One region of the Pseudomonas sp. E45-MNA-CIBAN-0222 genome, then DNA from elsewhere that is predicted to be linked to it. Evidence: predicted binding sites of a transcription regulator. Region 1 holds the regulator's gene; each other region holds the start of a gene.

What was found. The regulator sigma-54, encoded in region 1, starts transcription at its own class of promoters, with help from an activator protein. The targets are predictions, from matches to a motif close to ANTGGCATNNANNTTGCTNT.
Region 2: flgB (flagellar basal body rod protein FlgB) is a predicted target of sigma-54. The motif match lies at 3,288-3,307, and genes of this name have one in related genera.
Region 3: glnK (P-II family nitrogen regulator) is a predicted target of sigma-54. The motif match lies at 2,685-2,704, and genes of this name have one in related genera.

What each region holds. Positions count from the first base shown of each region.
Region 1 covers NZ_JBEOPU010000007.1:86,070-91,826, reverse strand. The annotation lists gene lptC (LPS export ABC transporter periplasmic protein LptC) at 1-354, shown strand, start outside; gene lptA (lipopolysaccharide transport periplasmic protein LptA) at 341-886, shown strand; gene lptB (LPS export ABC transporter ATP-binding protein) at 886-1,611, shown strand; gene AAEZ08_RS12280 (RNA polymerase factor sigma-54) at 1,759-3,267, shown strand; gene hpf (ribosome hibernation-promoting factor, HPF/YfiA family) at 3,342-3,650, shown strand; gene ptsN (PTS IIA-like nitrogen regulatory protein PtsN) at 3,657-4,121, shown strand; gene rapZ (RNase adapter RapZ) at 4,137-4,994, shown strand; gene AAEZ08_RS12260 (HPr family phosphocarrier protein) at 5,009-5,281, shown strand; gene pmbA (metalloprotease PmbA) at 5,334-5,757, opposite strand, start outside.
Region 2 covers NZ_JBEOPU010000005.1:314,129-319,885, forward strand. The annotation lists gene AAEZ08_RS10235 (flagellar hook protein FlgE) at 182-1,651, opposite strand; gene flgD (flagellar hook assembly protein FlgD) at 1,683-2,366, opposite strand; gene flgC (flagellar basal body rod protein FlgC) at 2,386-2,829, opposite strand; gene flgB (flagellar basal body rod protein FlgB) at 2,841-3,245, opposite strand; gene cheR (protein-glutamate O-methyltransferase CheR) at 3,445-4,314, opposite strand; gene AAEZ08_RS10260 (chemotaxis protein CheV) at 4,304-5,236, opposite strand; gene flgA (flagellar basal body P-ring formation chaperone FlgA) at 5,327-5,757, shown strand, end outside.
Region 3 covers NZ_JBEOPU010000006.1:138,525-144,281, forward strand. The annotation lists gene AAEZ08_RS11025 (BCCT family transporter) at 1-572, opposite strand, end outside; gene AAEZ08_RS11030 (YifB family Mg chelatase-like AAA ATPase) at 702-2,198, opposite strand; gene AAEZ08_RS11035 (accessory factor UbiK family protein) at 2,235-2,495, opposite strand; gene glnK (P-II family nitrogen regulator) at 2,893-3,231, shown strand; gene AAEZ08_RS11045 (ammonium transporter) at 3,270-4,586, shown strand; gene AAEZ08_RS11050 (ammonium transporter) at 4,710-5,757, shown strand, end outside.

The sequences.
Region 1 (5,757 bases):
CACATCAAGGCCAGCGACATCAGCCTGCTGACCAAGCCGGATCTGCTGTCCTATCGCGGCACCGAGCTGCCCTGGCATGTGCGCAGCGAACGCGGTGAAGTGTCGGCGGAGGGCGACGAAGTCTTGCTGATCGATAAGGTCAGAGTCGAGCGCACCGACGCCAAAGGCCGCCCGACGATCCTTACCACCAGCCGCCTGACGGTGTGGCCGGAGAAGGATTATGCCGAGACAAAGCAAGCCGTTAGAATCGAGGCCGCCAATGGCGTGACCACGGCAACCGGCATGAAAGCGTACATGGATGACGGCAGGATGCTCCTGCTGTCCAACGTAAGAGGCCAGCATGAGCTGCGTTAAGACTCTCCCCCTCCTGCTCGGTTTGAGCGCATTCTGGCTTGGCGCCAGCGCCTGGGCGCTTCCCGAGGATCGTGAACAGCCAATCCGCGTACAGGCCGATTCCGCCGAACTGGACGACCGACAAGGCGTAGCGGTTTACCGCGGTGACGTAGTCATCACCCAGGGCACGATGAAGATCACCGGCGATACGGTGACCATCACTCAGAACAGCAGCGGTGACGTCGAGGTTTTCACCTCTATCGGCAAGCCTGCCTATTACGAACAGAAGCCTGCGGTGGACAAGGAAATCGTCAAAGCCTACGGCCTGACCATCCAGTATTTCGCCGCCAACGAGCGCATCGTACTCATCGATCAGGCCAAGGTCGTTCAGGAAGGCAACACCTTCGAAGGTGAGAAGATCGTCTACGACACCCGTCGGCAAATCGTGAACGCCGGCCGCGCCACCAATGCCGACGTGACCACACCACGTCCACGCGTGGATATGGTCATCCAGCCGCGCAAGAAGGAAGCGGCTGCGGAGCAATCCGAATAATGGCAGTTCTAAAAGCTCAGCATTTGGCCAAGAGCTACAAGAGTCGCCAGGTCGTCCGGGACGTCAGTCTTTCCATCGAAAGTGGGCAGATCGTCGGCCTTCTCGGCCCTAATGGTGCCGGCAAGACCACCTGCTTCTACATGATCGCCGGCCTGGTCAACGCCGACCAAGGCCGGGTTCTGATCGATCAGAACGACGTTACCCATTTGCCAATGCACGGCCGTGCACGGGCCGGGATCGGTTATTTACCGCAGGAAGCGTCCATTTTCCGCAAGCTCTCGGTCGCCGACAACATCATGGCGATTCTCGAGACCCGCAAGGATCTGGACCGTAGCGGCCGCCAGCAGGCGCTGGAAGGCCTGCTGCAGGAGTTCCACATCAACCATATCCGCAACAGCCTCGGCATGAGCCTGTCCGGCGGCGAGCGTCGCCGCGTGGAGATCGCCCGTGCGCTGGCTACTGCGCCCAAATTCATCCTCCTCGACGAACCCTTCGCTGGCGTCGATCCGATATCGGTGGGCGACATCAAACAGATCATCCACCACCTCAAGGCCAAGGGCATCGGCGTACTGATCACCGACCACAATGTCCGTGAAACCCTGGACATCTGCGAAACCGCCTACATCGTCAACGATGGCCAGCTGATCGCCGAGGGCGACGCCCAAACAATCCTGAGCAACCAACTGGTCAAGGAAGTCTATCTGGGCCACGAATTCCGTCTGTAGAGCCGTTTTTTTTGCGCAGCTCGGCAAATCGGCCCTAGGCAAAGGCTTCCTCGGCAGGCATATAATTTGCTTTCTGTTGGCGCCTGGCGCGCCACATGTCGGAACGGGCGCGGTTGCGCCGGCATAAAAGGTTTGAAGTCCTCTGCCATGAAACCATCGCTAGCCCTGAAGATGGGCCAGCAGCTGACGATGACACCGCAGCTGCAACAGGCCATACGGCTCCTCCAGTTATCCACCCTCGATCTGCAACAGGAGATCCAGGAGGCACTGGATTCCAATCCCATGCTCGAGCGGGAAGAAGACGGTGACGACTTCGACAACGCCGACCCCATGGCCGAAGCTGCCGAACGGCCGGGCGAATCCGGCGCTGAGAAAAGCAGCAGCCAGGAAAGCACCTACGAGGAACCCTCCCACAGCGCCGAGAGCCTTGAAGACGGCGACTGGGGCGAGCGCATTCCCAGCGAGCTGCCGGTAGACACTGCCTGGGAAGATATCTATCAGACCAGCGCCAGCAGCCTACCCAGCAACGATGACGACGAGTGGGACTTCACCAGCCGCACGTCGACTGGCATCAGCCTGCAAAGCCACCTGCTGTGGCAGCTCAACCTCGCGCCAATGAGCGATACCGACCGCCTCATCGCCACCACGTTGATCGATTGCATCAACGATCAGGGTTATCTCGACGAGTCGCTGCAGGAAATCGTCGACTCGTTCGACCCCGAGCTTGAAATCGAACTCGATGAAGTCGAAGTCGTGCTGCGGCGCATTCAGCAGTTCGAACCAGCCGGCATCGGCGCGCGCGACCTGCGCGAGTGCCTGCTGCTGCAGCTACGCCAGCTCCCCGAGCGAACCGCCTGGTTGAATGAAGCGCAACGGCTGGTCAGTGATCATCTGGACATACTCGGCAGCCGTGACTACGGCCTGCTGATGCGCCGAATGAAGATCAAGGAAGACGAGCTGCGCCAGGTCATCGAGCTGATTCAGAGCCTGAACCCCCGCCCCGGCTCGCAGATCGAGGCGAGCGAACCGGAATACGTGGTGCCCGATGTGATCGTGCGCAAGCACAATGATCGTTGGCTGGTCGAGCTGAATCAGGAGGCGATGCCGAAACTACGCGTCAATGCGCAGTACGCCGGCTTCGTCAAACGCGCCGACTCCAGCGCCGACAACACCTTCATGCGCAACCAGCTGCAGGAAGCGCGCTGGTTCATCAAAAGCCTGCTCAGCCGCAACGAAACGCTGATGAAGGTCGCCACCCAGATCGTCGAGCACCAGCGCGCATTCCTCGAGCACGGCGACGAGGCGATGAAGCCGCTGGTGCTGCATGACATCGCCGAGGCGGTGGGTATGCACGAGTCGACCATTTCTCGCGTGACTACGCAGAAATACATGCACACGCCGCGCGGTATCTACGAACTCAAGTACTTCTTTTCCAGCCACGTCAGCACCGCCGAAGGTGGCGAGTGTTCATCTACTGCGATTCGCGCAATCATCAAGAAGCTGGTCGCCGCGGAAAACCAGAAAAAGCCGTTGAGCGACAGCAAGATCGCTGGTTTACTGGAAGCGCAGGGCATCCAGGTGGCCCGTCGTACCGTTGCAAAGTATCGGGAGTCACTCGGTATCGCACCGTCCAGCGAGCGTAAACGATTGCTGTGATCGGCCACTGGTCCAACTGTCCCGGCGGCAGGCCTACCAACCTGCTCTTCGCACTAGGCAAAGGAGATAGCAGTATGCAAGTCAAGATCAGCGGTGTTCATCTGGAAGTAACCGACGCCCTGCGTGACTACATTGAGGAGAAATTCGAGCGTCTTGCCCGTCATTTCGACCGCATCATCAGTGTCCAGGTGATTCTCCAGGTCGAGAAGCTCAAGCAGAAAGCCGAAGCAACCCTGCACGTCGCCGGCCGCGAAGTAGTGGCCATCGCCGAACACGAAGACATGTACGCTGCCATCGACCTGCTCGCCGACAAGCTTGATCGTCAGCTGATCAAGCACAAGGAAAAGCAGCTCGACCACACTCAGGGCGCCGTCACCCGCTGACTCACTATGATCCGACTCGAAAACATCCTGACCCCCGGACGTTCACTGGTGAACGTCCCGGGCGGTAGCAAGAAACGCGTCCTGGAGCAGATCGCCAAGGTGATTGCCCAGGACCTCATCGACCTCGATTCCCAGACCATCTTCGAAAGCCTGATTGCCCGCGAGAAGCTCGGTTCCACCGGCTTCGGCAACGGCATTGCCATCCCGCACTGCCGCATGGTCGGCTGCAACGCACCGCTGAGCGCCGTCCTGCGTCTGGAAACCCCGGTGGATTTCGATGCCATCGACGGCGCGCCGGTGGATTTGCTATTCGTGCTGCTGGTCCCAGAGGCAGCTACAGACGAGCACCTCGAACTGCTACGCCAGATCGCCAGCATGCTCGACCGCGAAGACGTACGCCAACGGCTGCGCCAGGCGACGAGCAATCAGCACCTCTACCAAGTAGTGGTTGACGTGCAGAATGGGGCTTAGCGCAATGGGCACCAGATGCGGCTGATCATCGTCAGTGGACGCTCGGGCTCAGGCAAAAGCACCGCGCTGAACGTGCTCGAGGACAATGGCTTCTATTGCATCGATAACCTGCCCGCCGGGTTGCTACCCGAGCTCGCCGAACGCGCCCTGCTGCATACCGAGTTATTGCACCCGCAGGTCGCCGTATCGATCGATGCGCGCAACCTTCCCAGCCAGCTGCAGCGATTCCCGGAACTACTCGCGGAGGTGCGTGCGAAGCACATCCTGTGCGACGTTCTTTATCTGGACGCCGACGACGAAACCTTGCTCAAGCGTTTTTCGGAAACCCGCCGGCGCCACCCGCTGACCAACGAGAACCGCTCCCTGGCCGAAGCGATCCATGACGAAGAGTTGTTGCTGGCGACGATCATCGATCATGCCGACTTGAAGATCGATACTACGCACCTGAATCTGTATCAGCTTCGCGACATGCTAAAGCTGCGCCTGCTCAACAAGCCCGAACCGGGCACAGCCTTTCTCATCGAGTCGTTCGGCTTCAAACGAGGCATGCCTGTGGACGCCGACCTGGTATTCGACGTGCGCTGCCTGCCGAATCCGTACTGGAAGGCCGAGCTTCGCGACTTCTCCGGGCTCGACCAGCCTGTCGTCGACTATCTGGCTGCTCAGCCTGACGTGGAGGAGATGTTTCAGGACATCCACGGCTATCTAAGTAAATGGTTGCCGCGCTTTGCCGCCAGCAACCGGGCCTACGTCACCATCGCCATCGGCTGCACCGGGGGCCATCATCGCTCGGTCTACCTGGCTGAACGCCTGGGTCAGGCGCTAAAAGAGCCGCTGAAGAACTTGCAGGTCCGTCACCGGGACCTCGCTTAGGAATACCTGCACCCATGCCCGCCCGCGAAGTCACCATCATCAATAAACTCGGCCTGCACGCCCGCGCAGCCGCCAAGTTCGTCGGTGTCGCCAATCAGTACCCGTGCACCATCCGCGTAGGTCGCTGCCCGGCGACGCTGGTGGACGGCAAGAGCATCATGGCCGTCATGATGCTGGCTGCGAGCAAAGGCAGCACGGTGCATCTACACACAGAAGGTGAGCAGGAAGACGATGCACTCAATGCATTGGTCGCGCTGATCGACGATTACTTCGAAGAAGGCGAGTAATCACCTCACCACGCCGGCGCAGACCGTCTCCGGTCGCGCCGCGCGGTATGCGTCACTTGCCCGCGACCATCATCCGCTCGATCAGCACCGAGCCGGTACGCACGTTGCTGCGCGTCTCGATATCACAGCCGACAGCGACAATCTGTCGGAACATGTCGCGCAGGTTGCCGGCGATGGTCACCTCCTGCACCGGGAACTGGATTTCGCCGTTTTCTACCCAGTAGCCGCCAGCACCGCGGGAGTAATCACCTGTCACCAGATTCAACCCCTGCCCCATCAACTCGGTGACCAGCAAACCCCGCCCCATACGACGAATCAGAGCAGCCTGATCCTCCTCGCCATGGCTGACGTGCAGGTTGTGTACTCCCCCGGCATTGGCCGTACTCGGCATACCCAACTTGCGCCCCGAATAGGTCGATAGCACATAGGACAGCAAACGGCCGTTCTCCACAAACGGCTTGGCATAGGTTGCCAGG
Region 2 (5,757 bases), on a different contig from region 1:
GAGTTTGACACTTGCGATTCTGTTGATCAGAGAAAATGCAAGGCGCGTGCCAGCACCGGACACCCTAGGCAAGCCATTGAATTAATTGAAATTTCAGAAAAAGAAGAAGGCCCTGGCGGGCCTTCTCTTGCGGAAGCGGCGGAATACTGCCGTCAGCGGCAATGCTCCATTGCCACCCCTATCAACGCAGATTGATGATGGTCTGCGTGATCGCGCTTTCGGTTTCGATGGTCTTGGCGTTGGCCTGATAATTACGCTGGGCAACGATCAGGTTAACCAGTTGATCCGACAGCTCGACGTTCGAGTCTTCCAGCGCACCAGCCTGCAGCGCGCCTAGCGTGCCGGACCCCGGCGTGCCGACGACAGGCTCGCCGGATTCGAACGATTGCACCCACTGTGTCTTGCCGACAGGAGTGAGGCCCTGCACGTTGGCGAAGTTCGCCAGAACGATCTGCCCCTGCACCTTGGATTGGCCGTTGGTGTAGCGCGCAAAAATTACCCCGCTATCGTCAATTTCCAAGCCTGCAAGCTCGCCAGTCGTGTAACCATCCTGGCTCACACTGTTGACGGCGAAGGTGCTGGCGTACTGCGACGACTTCGAAAAATCGAGCACAATGCCATCCGGGTTGGCTAGAGCGCCGTTAGCGGACCAAGTGGCGGGAGTAGCGCCGTTTGAAATGGCGGGAATCCAGCCGCCTGTAGGGGGATTGCCCGTGGCCGAGTTCAGCGTCACCTTCAGGTCGGGCGAAACGCTGAACAGCGCAGAGCCGCCAGTGTCCACGGAGGTCAGCGCGCCGGACGCATTGAACGCCAGCCCCATAACGTAAGGCTGCGGTGGCTCCTGCGCAGGGTCCGCCGGGTTACGACCGTCTACAAGCACCTTCATGTCCCAGGTGTTCGCACTGGTCTTGACGAAGTACTGCGTCATGACATGGTCGTTACCCTGAGAATCGTAGATTCTTACCGACGTGGAATTGTTATAGGTCGTCGGATCGGACGGATTGAACGTAGCACTGGCCTGGGTCGCCGCATAAGCAGCGGCCTGCACCATTTCCGCATTGGTCGGAGCCGCAACATCAGCTACGTTTGCCGGGTTGCTGATCCAGGTGGAATATTCGGAGTCATACGTGGCTTGCCATGTGGCAGGCGCCTTCTGCGTCGAGTTCAGATTAAAGGCCGTATCGATCTTGGTGGTCGCTTTGGGTTCCTGATTGGTGGTCTGAATTTGCAGGTCACCAACCACGCCATTCTGCAGATTTCCATTACCGTCGACGGGAAAGCCTTGCAGTTTGTAGCCGAAGTTGTCGACCAGGAAACCGCTGCGATCAGTGCCGAAGTAGCCAGCCCGGGTGTAGCTGACCGCACCGTTGTTGCTGACCTGAAAGAAGCCATTGCCGTTAATGGCCAAGTCCAGCGCATTTTGGGTGTAGTTGATGTTGCCCTGATTGAATTGCTGGGAAACGTTGGACATCAATACGCCGCTGCCCTGCGGGTTCTTCCCCGTACCTAGCACCGATGACGCATACACGTCGGAAAACTCCGCACGCGACTGCTTGAAGCCTACAGTACCGGCGTTCGCAATGTTGTTGCCGGTGATGTTGAGGTCCTTGCTTGCGGCACGCAGGCCGCTAAGACCGATATTGAAGGACATTGAATCGCTCCTTTGCCGAGAGTGCCGGCGGTTATTGTCCGATGACCTGGACCTGGGAAAGTCCGATGCTGCCGATACCGGCAAGATTGAGCATCAGCTCCCCGCCGTTCTGACCGAGGGTGACGCTGTCGACGTTGGCAGGCAGCAAGGTATACAACCCCTTGGTCTCACCTTGATACGTAGCCTGCGCCTCGAAGCGATATGTGCCAGGCGGCAACACATTGCCGCTGGAATCCTTGCCGTCCCACATGAAGGAGATATTTCCGGCTTCCTGCTGCCCCATGTTGACCCGGCTAACCGCCGCCCCGGAGCTGTCGTAGATATTGACGAACACGTTGCTACTGGACGTTGGCAGAACCATGCTGGCCTTGAAGGTCTCACTGGTATCCACCACGGCTTTATCAGTCGGCACGATCACCTTGCGGCCTACCAGTGACGACGCTTGTAGCGCCTGCGATGACTGATAGCCAGACAGAATGGTCTGCATGCTGGAGTTCAGCTTCTCGACGCCCTCGACCGTGCTGAACTGCGCAAGCTGGCCGATGAACTCGCCGTTCTCTTGCGGCTCCAGAGGGTTCTGGTTGTTCAGCTGGGCGACCAGCAGCTCAAGGAATTCGTTTTTGCCAAGGTCGTTTCCCTTGGCCTCTCGGCTCTCACCAAACTGATACTGGTCGAGTATCGAACTGGTACCGCCGACGCCGCCTGTTGTGCTCATAAGTGCGTTCTCGTATCAATCACTGACCCAGTGTCAGCACTTTCTGCAACATGGTTTTGGCCGTATTCATCAGCTCGGCATTCGTTTGAAATGCGCGGCTGGCTGAGATCATGTCGGCCATTTCTTCCACCACGTTCACATTCGGGTAGTACACGTAGCCCGCCTCATCGGCAGCCGGGTGATTGGGCTCATAACGGGCTTGAAGCTCGCTTTGATCCTCAACCACGCCCAACACCTGGACACCGACGCCCGCCTGATCCTGCCCAGCGAACAGCGACTGATCGGGTTGGCCGTTGGCATGCTGAAAGACGGTGGCGAACACCGGATGCCGGGCACGGTAGGTCTGATCCACGCTGGATGAAACGGTCTCCGCATTCGCGATGTTGCTGGAAATAGTGTTCAGGCGGGTGCTCTGGGCACTCATGCCACTGCCGGCAATGTTGAATATGCTGCTAAGGGACATGGAAGGCTCCTTTATTCGCCACGCAGGGCGCTCATCAGCCCCCTGAACTTGCTGTTGAGCAGGGTGAAGCTCGCCTGAAAGTCAACGGCGTTCTTCGCGTAATTGGATTGCTCGATCTGCAGATCGACAGTGTTCTGGTCAAGCGATGGGTGCGCGGGCATACGAAAGCGCAACGATGCGTCGGCTATTTCCATCCCCTCGGCCGCAATGTGCTTGTCACTGGTCAGCGCCACACCGAATCCGCCCTGACTACGGGCCGACTGCTGGGCAAGCACGCTACTGAAATCCAGATCGCGAGCCTTGTAGTTCGGCGTATCGGCGTTTGCAATGTTATTGGCCAGCACTTCAGCACGCTGCGAGCGGAAACCAAGCGCCTTCTCGTGAATACCCAATGCCTTGTCAAAACTAATGCTCATGATCTGGCCCTCTGCCGGATACAAGTCTGCTTGCGCATACTCACAGCAAAGCCCGTGCCATTGATTTCAAAGCACTGATTTACAAGGGAAAAGAGGTATACAGCGAGGCCGAAGGCGTCAAAAGCGGCAAGTCTTTACCGCCTTTTTGCCGCAACCGTCATATTGCATGACGGTTTTCTGCCGCGGGGGGACGGCCGGATCACTTGGCCTTGTAGATGATTCCTGGACTGCACTGCACCATCTGGTACAACTCCGGCAGCCCGTTAAGCGCTTCTGACGCGCCCAGGAACAGATAGCCACCTGGACGCAACGTGGCATGAATACGCTTGAGGATGTCTTTCTTGACGTCGGCGGAAAAATAAATCAACACATTTCGACAAAAAACTATATCGAACTTGCCTAAACCGGCATAACTGTCGAGAAGATTCTGCACCCTGAACTCGACTCTAGAACGAATGGGCGCCTTTACCGCCCATCGTCCAGGGGCCTTCACGTCGAAATAACGCTGCAAACGTTCTGCCGAAAGGCCACGAGCAATGGCCAGACTGTCGTATTCAGCCGCCTTGCAAGCGGCAAGCATTGTTCCCGATAGCTCCGTGGCTACGATTTGCACACCGGTCTTCGGTTGACTGGGACTGCTGCGTTCAAACTCATCTATCGCCATTGAGAGCGAATAGGGCTCTTGTCCAGAAGAACAAGCGGCCGACCAGATACGCAAGCGCTGGCCGGATCCCGCTTTGAGCATCTCTGGCAGGACCCGACTTTTGAGTACTTCGAACGGATAGGTATCACGAAACCAAAGCGTCTCGTTGGTAGTCATCGCATCAACGACCAACTCCCGCAGACCACTACGTGGCTGCGCCTGGATTTTCCTGACCAAGTCGCCAAGCGTCTTAAGCCCCTGCTGCTCCATCAGCTTATTCAGACGACTGGTCACTAAATACTGCTTATTAGTGCCCAGCAGAATGCCGCACGTCTTTTCAAGAAATACCCGGAACTGCTCGAAATCCAGATCGACTGACACCAATAAAGCCTCACCATCGTTAGAGGAACTAGCCTCAGTTTGCATCCGCCTGCCTGATTCGATCTGCCACCCGAGCAGCGAGATCGTCAGGCTGGAACTTGGCGAGGAAATCGTCCGCCCCCGCCCGCTTCACCATGTTCTGATTGAACACGCCGGAGAGAGAAGTATGCAGGAGTATATGCATACCTTGCATACGCGGGTCGTGCCGCACCTCGGTAGTCAGGGTATAGCCATCCATCTCCGGCATTTCAATATCGGAAATCATCATCAGAAATTCTTCTGCGGGCTTCTTGCCTTCATCGGCCATGCGCCGCAGATAGTTGAGCGCATCTCGCCCATCATTCAACTGGACGACCTCAATGCCAAGATTCTCCAGACAGCGGGTGATCTGCTTACGCGCGACTGACGAATCATCAACAACCAATACCCGGCAGGACAGCGCCTTGGCACGGGTATCATCATCTACCACGCCCGGTGAAACCTCTTCCGAAGTCGGTGCTACCTCGGCCAGCACCTTCTCTACATCGATGATTTCCACCAGCTTGTTGTCGATATGAGTAACTGCCGTCAAGTAGTGATCCCGCCCGGCACCTTTGGGTGGCGGCAGAATAGCCTCCCAGTTCAGGTTGACGATTCTTTCTACCGAGCTCACCAGAAAACCCAGCGTCCTGTTGTTGTACTCGGTGATCACAGCGAAGGAATTTTCCAGGTCCATCAGAGCCGACTTGCCCGTGGCAAGCGACAGATCAAGAATAGGCAGCGTACTGCCCCGAATGCTCGCCACGCCGCGAACCACCCTGCCGCACTTTGGCATCACAGTCAGCCGAGGACATTGCAGCACTTCGCGCACTTTGAACACGTTGATGCCGTAAAGCTGATCGCCATCTAGGCGAAACAGCAGTAGCTCCAGGCGGTTTTGCCCTACCAATTGGGTACGCTGGTTAACCGAATCCAGTACACCGGCCATGCCAGTCTTCCTCTCTGCTTGCAGATAAACGGGGCCGGACTAATAAAGACGCGGCACGCCCCTTGCTTTGGTTCGGACATGAACGTCCATATGACTATTTCCTGGCGCAGCCGGCGGATGCTGTGCAAAAACGTGCTGCTACCCGTGCTTTGCGCGATGGGACAGCTCGCCCATGCATCAACCATGTCACATCCTGAACAGCTTATCGACGTGACCAAGCAGTTTCTTGAGCGCGAAGTAAGCGACTATTTGAGCCGAAGCGGAATTGATGCGCGGCACGAGATTCATGTCAGCCGCCTTGATCCTCGTTTGCGCCTGAATCAATGCGACCAGCCACTGGGTGCAAAACTGAGCAACACCTCTCCTCCCATAGGACGGGTCACGGTGCGGGTAAGTTGCGAAGGCCGCAGCCCCTGGTCGGTTTTCGTTCCTGCGCAAGTCCAGCTCTATCGCGAAGTGATCGTCGCCAACAAATCTCTTCTGCGCGATACGATACTCAGCGACAGCGACGTTAGCCTCGC
Region 3 (5,757 bases), on a different contig from region 1:
GCGTGGCCGATGGGCCCGTAGATGCGCTCGCCGATCAGCGGGTAGAGCGCCGAACGCAGGGTGAGCGGCAGGCCGTGACGGTAAGCGAAATAAGCCAGGATCATGGCCACGATGGCGTAGATCGACCAGGCATGCAGGCCCCAGTGGAAGAAGGTGATCTTCATCGCCTCGCGCGCGGCCAGCGTGGTGCCGCCTTCACCGGTTGGTGGCGAGAGAAAGTGCATCACCGGCTCGGCAACGCCGAAGAACATCAGGCCGATGCCCATGCCGGCGGAAAACAGCATGGCGAACCAGGTCAGCGCACTGTAATCCGGCTCGCTGTGGTCGGGACCGAGCTTGATGTCGCCATAACGACTGAACGCCAGTAGCACCACCATCAGCAGGATCAGTGCGACGGCGAGGATATACAGCCAGCTGACGTTGGCGATGATCCAGGCCTGCGTGTCGCCGAACAGCGTCTGTGCGTGGCTCTGGAAGGCAACGCTGTAGATCACCAGCGCCAGAATGATAGCTGCCGAGCCGTAAAAGACCGGCGGGTTGATTTGAGAGGACGAGGGCTTTTTTGCCTCCATGCTGCGCTCCTTCGGGTTATGTCTGGGGAGTGGCCGCCTGTGGCGAAAGCCAGCCAACTTAACACAGACCGCGAAGGACGCCGGTTGTCCGCGGCCGATTTGCGCGAGCCAGAGCCCGCGCCGAGTGGCTCAGGCCTGGCTGCCGGGCCGGTACTGCAGCGCTTCGGCGAGGTGCTGGCGACCGATGCACGCAGCTTGTTCCAAATCGGCGAGAGTACGTGCCACCTTGAGCAGACGGTGCGCGGCGCGCAGCGACAGCGCCAGGCGTTCGCAGGCGCGCTCCAGCCAGGCCTGATCCTCAGCCGTCAGCTGGCAGTGACTGCGCAGGCCCGCCAGGTCGAGAAAGGCATTGGCACAGCCCTGGCGAGCCTGTTGCAGCTGTCGCGCCTGCGCCACTTGAGCGGCCAGCACGGCACTGCTTTGCCCGGTTTGCGGTGGTGCGTTGAGTGCCGTGGCCTCACGCGCCACGGTCAGATGCAGGTCGATGCGGTCGAGCAGCGGGCCGGAGAGCTTGTTGCGATAACGCTGGATCTGATCCGGCGTGCAGCGGCAGCGTCCGTTGGGATCGCCGAGATAGCCGCACGGGCAGGGGTTCATCGCCGCCACGAGCTGGAAGCGCGCCGGAAAGCGCACCTTGTCGCGCGCTCGGGCAATTACGATATGGCCTGATTCCAGCGGCTCGCGCAGGACCTCGAGCACCTTGCGGTCGAACTCCGGTAGCTCGTCGAGAAACAGCACACCTTGGTGCGCCAAAGTGATCTCGCCCGGCTGCGGCCGGCTGCCGCCACCGACCAGCGCAGGGCCCGATGCACTGTGATGGGGCTGCCGAAAGGGACGCTGCGGCCAATGTTCAAGTGGGCTGTGGCTGGCCACCGAATGGATGGCGGCGACTTCCAGCGCTTCCTGTTCGTCGAGCGGCGGCAACAGGCCGGGCAGGCGGCTGGCCAGCAGAGTCTTGCCGGTGCCAGGTGGCCCGGAAAACAAGAGGTTGTGAGCACCAGCCGCGGCAATCAGCAGCCCGCGCTTGGCGGCCTGCTGGCCTTGTACGTCAGCCAGGTCCGGGTAGGGCTGAATCTGCCGCAGCAGGCCTTGGGCGGCATAGGGTTCGAGCGGTGTGACGCCGTTGAAGTGCGCAGCGACCTCGAGCAGGTGTTCGGCGGCATAGACGGTGAGCCCGGAAGCGAGGCTGGCTTCCTCGGCGTTGGCTCGCGGCACCAGCAAGGCGCGTCCGGCAGCCCGGGCGGCAAGGGCTGCCGGCAACACGCCCTGAACCGGACGCAAGGCACCGGAGAGTGCGAGCTCGCCGAGGCATTCCAGACTGTCGAGGCGCTCGGCGGGCAGCTGACCGCTGGCTGCGAGAATGCCCAGGGCGATGGCCAGGTCGAAACGACCGCCATCCTTGGGTAAATCGGCGGGCGCAAGATTGAGGGTGATGCGGCGCGGCGGGAAGTCGAAGCCGGAGGTGAGGATGGCGCTGCGTACCCGGTCCTTGCTTTCCTTGACGGCGGTTTCCGGCAGGCCGACCAGCGCGAGCGCTGGTAGACCGTTGGCCAGATGGGCTTCGACGGTTACCGGCGGCGCTTCTACACCGATCTGCGCGCGGCTATGAACTATGGCCAGGGACATTCGATCACTCCTTTGATCGTGTCGCGGCCCGACCTGTCAGGGCGCGGGCGGCGTGAGCTTTTCTTCCAGTTCGGCGACCTTGGCCTCAAGCGCTTCCAGGCGAGCACGAGTACGGGCGAGTACCACCATCTGGCTGTCGAACTCATCGCGGCTGACCACGTCGAGCTTGTTCAGCGCGCCCTGCACCACGCCCTTGAGCTGGGCTTCGAATTCACCACGCGGCAGCGGCGTCTCGCCGTTGAACAGGCGCGAGGCCTGGGAGCCGATGGCATCTAGAAAAGCTTTTGGCGGCAACATTGAAAGCACCTGTCGTTGGACGGGGCGCAGTGTAGCACGGTGTTTTTTGCGTCTTTCTGGCGGGTCGTGCACAGAAACTGAGCAGGGGGTGGTGCGCAGTCGCACCATTAAGGTGCGTCGGCTGAGCGCAACCGTCCGTCGGCCGCATCCGTTCTGGGTAAAAGCCCTGCAAATTGGGGCTTGCGTAAAGCTGGCATCGATTCTGCTTTGTCCCCAGCAACGCATGCACCACCGGGTTGCGGTGCATGGGTGATTCGAGACGCTTTGTCGGAGAGGTTGGTGGTGTCGGTCAGCTGCTCGGGTACAGCCGGAGCGTTACAAGAGCCAGACACTGAGCTTAGACTTGAGCCGGGTTCGTACTTCTGGGGCAAGTCCACCTAAAACGGGAGAAGTTTTCATGAAACTAGTCACTGCCATCATCAAGCCGTTCAAGCTGGACGACGTGCGCGAGTCTCTGTCGGAAATCGGCGTACAGGGCATCACCGTTACTGAAGTCAAAGGCTTCGGTCGTCAGAAGGGTCACACCGAGCTATACCGTGGTGCCGAATACGTCGTCGACTTCCTGCCGAAAGTGAAGATCGATGTAGCCATCGCCGACGATCAGCTCGATCGCGTCATCGAGGCCATCACCAAGGCCGCCAATACCGGCAAGATCGGTGACGGCAAGATCTTCGTGGTCAACCTGGAACAGGCCATCCGCATCCGTACCGGCGAAACCGATACCGACGCGATTTAAGCAGCACCTCCGAACCCCCACGCCCCAGGAGTAAAACCATGACTCTGCGAAGATTCGCAGGGCTAGGAGCCCTTTTGTCTCTGATAAGTCCAGGCCTGGCCCTGGCGCAGGAGGCAACGCTGGATTCAGGCGACACGGCATGGATGCTGACGGCCACTGCGCTAGTGCTGTTCATGACCATCCCTGGGCTGGCACTGTTCTACGGCGGCATGGTCCGCTCGAAGAACATTCTCTCGGTGATGATGCAGTGCTTCGCCGTCACCGGCCTGATGAGCATCCTCTGGATGGTCTATGGCTACAGCCTCGCTTTCGACACCACGGGTATGGAAGCCGGGGTCACCAACTTCAATTCTTTCGTTGGCGGTCTGGATCGCGCTTTCCTCAGCGGTCTGACGCCCGACAGCCTGGTCGGCGCCTTCCCTGAAAGCGTCTTCATCACCTTCCAGATGACCTTCGCCATCATCACCCCGGCACTTATCGTCGGGGCCTTCGCCGAGCGTATGAAGTTCTCCGCGATGCTGGTGTTCACGGGCGTCTGGTTCACGCTGGTCTATGCGCCGATCGCACACATGGTATGGGGCGGCGACGGCGGCCTGATGTGGGACTGGGGCGTGCTCGACTTCGCCGGCGGCACCGTGGTGCACATCAATGCCGGTATCGCCGGTCTGGTGGCATGCCTGGTGCTGGGTAAGCGCAAGGGTTACCCGAACACGCCAATGGCGCCGCACAACCTGGGCCTGACTCTGGTCGGTGCCGCGATGCTCTGGGTCGGCTGGTTTGGCTTCAACGCAGGCTCGGCCATTGCCGCCAACGGTACGGCCGGCATGGCCATGCTGGTCACCCAGATCGCTACTGCAGCCGCGGCGCTGGGTTGGATGTTCGCCGAGTGGATCGGCCACGGCAAACCCAGCGCGCTGGGCATCGCCTCCGGCGTGGTGGCCGGTCTGGTCGCCATCACCCCGGCCGCCGGCACCGTCGGTCCGATGGGCGCGCTGGTCATCGGCCTGGTCTCCGGAGTGGTCTGCTTCTTCTGTGCCACCAGCCTGAAACGCAAGCTCGGCTACGACGACTCTCTGGATGCGTTCGGTGTGCACGGCATTGGCGGCATCGTCGGTGCGCTGCTTACCGGCATCTTCGCCGCACCCATGCTGGGCGGCTTCGGCGAAGTGGAGAGCATCGGTCTGCAGCTGTGGATCCAGTTCAAGGGCGTGCTGTTCACCGTGGTGTACACCGGCATCGTCACCTACCTGATCCTCAAGGCGATCGATCTGGTGATGGGGCTGCGGGTCAACGAGGAGCAGGAAACCATCGGCCTGGACCTCAGCCTGCATAACGAGCGTGGCTACAACCTGTAATCCATTCAGGGCACCCCGGAGCCAACGCCGGGGCCAATCCTAAAAGCGGTGCAGGCCTTCGATGCAGCATGCGATGGCCTGCGGACCGAACAGCGCATACAGCGCGACAGCAAGAGGTGACACATGGATAGCACTGCATTGATACCCGTCCAGTACGGACTCGATACCTTCTACTTCGTGATCTGCGGAGCGCTGGTGATGTGGATGGCGGCAGGTTTTGCCATGCTCGAAGCCGGTCTGGTCCGGGCGAAGAACACCGCCGAGATTCTTACCAAGAACATCGTGCTCTACTCGCTGGCTTCGATCATGTACCTGCTGGTCGGCTACTACATCATGTACTCCAGCCCGGAAGGTGGCATTTTCCCGAGTCTGGGCTTCCTGATCGGCGACGAACATGCAGTCGACCTGGTCGCGGCCGGGGGTGAGGATGCGCCTTACTATTCCGCTCGCGCTGACTTCTTCTTCCAGATCGTGTTCGCCGCAACCTGCATGTCGGTGGTCTCCGGTGCGGTGGCCGAGCGCATGAAGCTGTGGGCGTTCATCGCCTTCGCTGTGGTGATGACCGGCTTCATCTATCCAGTTCAGGGCTTCTGGAAGTGGGGCGGTGGTTTCCTCGACGCGGCTGGTTTCCTCGACTTCGCCGGCTCCGGCATCGTGCACATGGCTGGCGCGGCTGCAGCTCTGGCGGGTGTCTTGTTGCTCGGTGCACGTAAGGGCAAGTACGGCCCGAACGGCCAGATCAATGCCATTCCCGGCGCCAACATGCCGATGGCGACGCTCGGTGCCTTCATCCTTTGGATGGGTTGGTTCGGCTTCAACGGTGGCTCGCAGCTGAAAATGAGCACCATCGAAGACGCCAACGCGGTGGCCCAGGTCTTCGTCAACACCAACATGGGCGCCGCTGGCGGTCTGATCGCCGCACTGATCACCGCGCGCCTGCTGTTCGGCAAGTCCGACCTGACCATGGTCCTCAACGGCGCGCTGGCCGGCCTGGTGGCGATCACCGCCGAACCGCTGACCCCGAGCGCCCTGCAAGCGACCCTGATCGGCGGTGTGGGTGGCGTGCTGGTGGTGTTCAGCATCCTCGGTCTGGACAAGCTCAAGCTCGATGACCCGGTCGGAGCGATCTCCGTGCACGGTGTCGCCGGCATGTGGGGCCTGATGGCCGTGC